2 linked regions of the Alkalihalophilus pseudofirmus genome follow. The main gene of each other region encodes a partner of the protein of the gene in region 2 in a complex. Links are inferred from orthologs where the notes say so. Each region holds a gene or a part of one and is shown on either strand. Other genes may lie near its edges.

Region 1 (3,033 bases), 210 kb from region 2 along the record:
AATCCAGTTAAAAAGAAAACCATTTGATAACTGAAGGCCTGTGCCATTACACCTCCAATTAAAGGGCCGCATATAGCTCCTGCTACAGTTCCTGATTGCAGCACACCTAAAGCATAGCCCACTTTTTCCTTTGGAGTATTAGTGGATACAAGACCAATCGAGGCTGGGATAAAACCAGAGATCACCCCGTTTAATAGTCTTAAAATCAAAAGAGAAACCGGACCTGTAGCAAATCCAGTTAAACTAATAACTAAAGCCATACCAAAACCCGACCGTAAGATCATCATTTTTCGTCCATGTCGATCAGCCATTCTTCCCCAAAATGGTGAAAATAAAAAGGCCGTTAAAAAGTTAGCCCCAAAAATAATACCAGCCCACAGACTTAACGTCTGTGGGTTCGTCACACCAAGTTCTTTTAAATACAGGGGAAGAAAAGGGATAATCATAGTCATAGCACTCATTACGATAAATTGACAGACAACTAAAATACGTAAATTTCGTTTCCAACCGTCCACAACGATCACTTCCTCTTCTATTACACCCATTATATATTTCGATTCACGAAGTATTCAACAAGTAAAAACAGCCCTTTAACGCGTAAAAGAAACTGTAACAGCAGTTTAACTTCCGGAACCTCTTCGAATCTCTAAATTTCTAATTTACATAAAAAAACCAGGTTATCACCTGGTTAAATACCCATTTTATAATCATATTCTTTAGCCTTATCCGGCTTAGCATTTTGAAATTCAGTCTTGATGAAAGGTCTCATCGAAGGTTGAACATCACGCACGTAATGAAAGGATTGCAGCTTTTTTGTAATTTCCTCTACTTTATCCTGGTCACAATAGAAAATAACATACTTCATCTTCTTAGAAACATATTGTACGTTTCCAAAACGCCTAAGCTGCCTTGCAAACTTAAGAGAAGTCAGCCATACAGCTATCCCTTGACGGTTCCCCATAATTTCGTTCTCCTTTTTCATCTACTTACTTTAGTCTAGCATGCATTAACACCGAGAGCAACTTCATCTGCCGGCTGAAAGTATGGATGATATTCAAAAATTACGATACACTTATTATATAATGAACATAGCGAGCACCCTACTTTAAAGGATGAAGTGTATGAATTTAGACGTCATTTGGGAGAAGTTTATGACTATGACTTCTACAGAACCTGCGATTGAGAGTATTAGCAAGAAAATTTTTAGCGGCTTTCCGTTTCTATATATTCACTCTTATATCACAAAAGAGGATATAGAACGACTATTGTTCTATAATGCAGCGACCGTAATGAAAGGTAAACGATTACAGGCTGATATTATTTTTGTCAGAGAACAAGACCAAACTTTTGTTTACAGAATGAGATTTTACGTACCAAATGAGAAGCTTGTTTGCTGCGGCAGAGGCTGCAAAGATTGTATCAGATTTCGTGAGGCCACATAAAAAAAACAGGCGCTTATTGCGCCTGTTTCCTATCCACAACTGCATCCTCCGCCAGACCCACATCCACCACTGCAAGACATTTGATCAAAATACGGGTTTCCTGTAGGAACTTTTATTGATTTTGAAATAGAATGAGCAATCAGCTCACTTACTTCATTTAACAGCATCTCTAGTTCACGCTCTGCTGCTTTAAATTCCTTTACTGACTCCATTACATCTACCTTTCGTTTCAACTGTCGTATTTCTGTTGAAACCGTATCATAGTCAGGATGATAACGTCCGAAGCGCTGTACCTCTTCATGCCGCTCTTTCATTTCTGTGAACTCAACGATAAGCTTTTGGGCTGGCTGGTCGTTCTCAAGTGCCTTTTTGGCATGTATATATTGAATAAACACATCGGACTGTCCGATTGATTTAGCTAGTTCTTCTGATTGATCCATCAATTCAATGGTTGACATCGTAAGAAGCATAACGACACCTCCTAACTGCCATTATACCATGTCTTGCACGTAAACACATCCTGCACACTACTTTCCTTATGTGGAATAGTACTCTATTTGGGCATTTGCTACCTTCCGAACAGAGCGAAAAGCTTGCAGATCCTCCATTAATTTAATTAATGCAACATCCTTTTCTTTTGCTTCAATCATAATATCAACTTGACTCGTCGTTCCGCTTATCTCTCTTAAAAACCGTTCTAGGCGGCCTGCATCAATATAATCAGCATGAGACCTGTCAAGCGGACCATCTTTTGGACTGGAGACATGCATCTTAATCGGATGAGGACTGTTTTCCCAAGTAGCTACCACTCTGTTCCATAATGCGTGCAGGTCCGTATCTCTTTGATAGACATCAAAATGGTGTAAATCAAATACCACAGGAATTCCTACTTTTTCTCCTAAATAAAGAGCATCTTCAACCGCGTAGTTTTTATCATCATTTTCAAGTATCAACATATTAACTAGAGCATGAGGAACATCTTGGATATTTGTAATAAATTGTTCTAATCCCCCTTCAATCCCTTGCTTTTTTCCACCAATATGAAGAACACAACGATGAGTTGGATCAATATTCATCCCTTTTAATAATTTATAATGATACAACAGGGTTTTGACCGATTGCTGTAATATTTCTTTCGATGGAGAGTTTAAGACGACAAAATGATCTGGATGGAAACCTGTCCTAATTTCAAACTTATTAATATACTCCCCCAATTCTTTTAAATAGGGTGCTAAAACACGTTCATATTTCCAATCTTCTGTAAGCGGATGATTTACAAGGGGAACTAAGCGTGAGCTTAACCTAAAAAAATGAATTTCCTCTGCTTTGTTATGTTTCATTAACCGAATACAATTTTCAATATTACTTTTAGCTATACGTTCAAGTTTCTTTATCGCAGCTTCTTTGTCATCAATTTCCATAAACTGTTTAACAGTCATAGTTTGTGAAGGTGATGCGTTAGATAATTGTTTGCTCATCGCCACGTAACCAAAGCGTATCTTCATGGGGCAACCTTGATGTGTCATTGACAACCCCCTCCCTTCCAACTATAATTCTTTCGTCTGCAAATTACGTCCTTAAAAGAAAAGGT
Region 2 (3,334 bases):
TGAAGATCAGCGTTTAGGACGCTTAGGAAATACAGAAAGTCAATCCGAACAGGACGTAAAATCCTCAGACGGTGCAAAAAAAGATTACAGTAAGTATTTCGATTTCTCTAATGCAAAAATTATTTCAGAAGAAGAAAATAAAAAAATTATTCGTATTCAAGGCCGTGATATCCAAATCACTGATCAGCCTGATTATAAGCAAGGGAAGCGTCGAGGGAAGGAAGATGTACAAGTCCTTAGACCAGATGATTTAATTCCTGAATCCATGCAAGGAATAGGCAGTGGGAAGACATTTCACATCCGTACGTATGGCTGTCAAATGAATACGCATGATTCAGAGAACATGGCCGGCCTTCTAACGGAAATGGGCTTTACTGAAACCGATGACACAAAAGATGCAGATGTCATTTTACTTAATACGTGTGCCATTCGTGAAAATGCGGAAAATAAAGTGTTTGGTGAAATCGGGCACCTAAAGTCTTTAAAGAAAGAAAGACCGGAAGTTATTTTAGGGGTATGCGGCTGTATGTCTCAAGAAGAAAATGTCGTAAACCGCATTATGCAAAAGCATCAGCATATTGATATTATTTTTGGTACACATAATATTCACCGCTTGCCAAGCCTTCTTCAAAACGCTATTTATGGAAAAGAAATGGTGATTGAAGTTTGGTCAAAAGAAGGGGACATTGTAGAGAATATGCCCCGTAAGCGTGAAGGTAAAACTCAAGCATGGGTCAACATTATGTATGGCTGTGACAAGTTTTGTACGTACTGTATCGTACCTTATACCCGCGGTAAAGAGCGCAGTCGTCTGCCTGAGGATATTATTGATGAGGTTCGTGATCTCGCTCGCCAAGGCTACAAAGAAATTACCCTGCTAGGTCAAAATGTTAATGCGTACGGAAAAGATCTTAAAGACCGTGATTACCGCCTGGGACATTTAATGGATGATATTCATAAAATTGATATTCCACGTGTACGCTTTACAACGAGTCATCCAAGGGATTTTGATGACCATTTGATCTCGGTTTTATCCAAAGGGGGCAATCTTGTAGAACATATCCACTTGCCTGTTCAGCACGGAAATTCTGATATATTAAAGCTTATGGCACGAAAATATACAAGAGAACAGTACGTAGAGCTTGCTCATAAAATTAAAATGGCTATTCCTAATGCATCCTTTACAACAGATCTAATCGTCGGTTTCCCAAATGAGACAGAAGAGCAGTTTGAAGACACATTATCACTTGTACGCGAAATTGAGTTTGATAGTGCTTTCACTTATATTTATTCACCTCGTGAGGGAACGCCTGCTGCTAAGATGAAGGATAATGTTCCTATGGAAGTGAAAAAAGAACGTCTTGCAAGATTAAATGCCTTAGTCAACGAAATTTCAGCTAAGAAAAACCTTGATTATCAAGACCAAGTCGTAGAAGTACTCGTTGAAGGTGAAAGCAAGAAAGATCCTGATGTATTAGCAGGCCGTACACGTACAAATCGTCTTGTTAACTTTAAGGGTCCGAAGTCAATTATAGGCGAGATTGTGTATGTAAAAGTAAATGAAGCAAAAACATGGTCATTAACTGGAGAATTGGTTGAAAATGCGGAGGTGCATGTATAATGAATGCAACATATACAAGAGAAGATATTCGAATGAAAGCAAAAGAACTTGCGAAAATGATGGCTGAAACAGAAGAAGTAGATTTCTTTAAACAAGCAGAGAAAAAAATTAATGAACACCTGAGAGTACAAGAGCTGATTGCTGAGATCAAAAAGCTTCAAAAGGAAGCTGTGAATCTACAGCATTATAATAAAACAGAAGCGTTAAAAGACGTTGACCAAAAAATTGATGCGCTTCACCAGGAAATCGATGAGATTCCTCTTGTTCAAGAATTTAAGCAAAGCCAAATTGAAGTAAATGAACTGCTTCAAATGGTGTCAAAAACAATCTCTAAAACAGTGACTGATGAAATTATTACATCAATGGGCGGAGACCTTTTAAAAGGAACGACAACAAAAAGTCCTTATTTTGATGGCGGATGCCAATAACAGATCGTAACCTTATGTTCCCTAGAGGAATGTAAGGTTATTTTTTTGTTTACGTAAGTTGATTTCCTGTACTAAAACCTAATCTTGCCTCATAACGTGATAAGGAAAGAGTAACAGGTATGATATTCTTTTCGCACATTCATTAATTAGCCCGCATACAATGGGCATGAAAGAAAATGGGGGAGTAAGTAGGCAGTAGCCGACACGACCACCATGGGACGGATAAGAGAATAGGAGGTTCAATTACATGGCACAAACAAGAAATGACGGAATGTATCGGGAAATTATCACAAAGGCGGTTTGTGGGAAGGGGCGAAAATTCTCTGAGGCTACACATAAAATAAAACCTGCACACAAACCGTCAAGTATTTTAGGTTGCTGGATTATTAACCACAAATACGGTGCGCAGAAAAAAGGAAGCAATGTAGAAGTAGATGGAAGCTATGATGTGAATTTATGGTTTTCCTACAACGACAACACTAAAACGGAAGTGGCGACTCAAACGGTGAATTATACCGATGTGATCCCGCTATCGATGCAGGATCAAAACGTGTTATCAGATGATATGGAAGTATTTGCACGGGCCTTGCAGCAGCCAAATACTCTTGAGGCATCGATCTCAGAAAACGGGGAACATGTAAATGTTGAGGTAGAAAGAGAATTTGTTGTAGACTGTATCGGTGAAACAAAGATGGCGGTGGCTGTAAATCCTGATGGGATAATCGAAGAGTTTGATGTGGAAGATGACGAGTTTGATGATATTAGCGATGAAGAATATGAGAAGCTTGACCCGAATTTCCTGCATAAAGAAATGGATAATTAATACCTAGAGTCAGAAGGAGCTTATCTTTCTGACTTTTTTATGTGCTCAAATGGATAGTCTAGAGGGGTGTTGTGATCTAATGCGATGAGCAGGGCCCTGTGTTATAATAAGATGAATGTTTTTAGGAACGGTGGAGGAGAATAATGGCACAACTAACCCCAATGATGCAGCAATATGTAGACATTAAGGCACAATATGAGGATGCCTTTTTATTTTTTCGTTTAGGCGATTTTTATGAAATGTTTTTTGATGATGCTGTAAAAGCAGCACAAGAATTAGAGATCACATTAACAGGCAGAGGGCAAGGAGAGGACAGAATTCCGATGTGCGGTGTCCCTTATCATTCTGCTGATCAATATATGTCTAGGCTGGTTGAAAAAGGCTATAAAATAGCTATTTGTGAACAAGTGGAGGATCCAAAGACCGCAAAAGGTGTAGTGAAAAGAGAAGTCGTCAAGATGC

Evidence for each region.
Region 1: the proteins of PQ478_RS13455 (region 2) and PQ478_RS14500 are in contact, whole or in part, in a crystal structure (PDB 6PRK), measured with the Bacillus subtilis proteins. The link is inferred for Alkalihalophilus pseudofirmus from one-to-one orthologs.

Annotation. Positions count from the first base shown.
Region 1 is NZ_CP117835.1:2,714,549-2,717,581, forward strand. The notes cover bases 193-2,890. They hold PQ478_RS14500 (YlbF/YmcA family competence regulator), read right to left. Parts: upstream 1,913-2,890; coding sequence 1,472-1,912; downstream 193-1,471. Other genes in these bases: PQ478_RS14485 (MFS transporter), read right to left, coding at 193-515; PQ478_RS14490 (YlbG family protein), read right to left, coding at 689-961; PQ478_RS14495 (hypothetical protein), read left to right, coding at 1,122-1,442; uvsE (UV DNA damage repair endonuclease UvsE), read right to left, coding at 1,979-2,890. In the rest of the region: more of PQ478_RS14485, read right to left, coding at 1-192; more of uvsE, read right to left, coding at 2,891-2,947. UniProt on the Bacillus subtilis protein: Regulates sporulation prior to stage II. Positively controls the competence regulator ComK at a post-transcriptional level. May modulate the translation, stability or activity of ComS. May work together with YmcA to regulate community development.
Region 2 is NZ_CP117835.1:2,505,258-2,508,591, reverse strand. What follows is about bases 336-3,334. They hold PQ478_RS13455 (YlbF/YmcA family competence regulator), read left to right. Parts: upstream 336-1,620; coding sequence 1,621-2,049; downstream 2,050-3,334. Other genes in these bases: mutS (DNA mismatch repair protein MutS), read left to right, coding at 3,016-3,334; PQ478_RS13450 (outer spore coat protein CotE), read left to right, coding at 2,297-2,872; miaB (tRNA (N6-isopentenyl adenosine(37)-C2)-methylthiotransferase MiaB), read left to right, coding at 336-1,621. Outside these bases: more of miaB, read left to right, coding at 1-335. UniProt on the Bacillus subtilis protein: May work together with YlbF to regulate community development.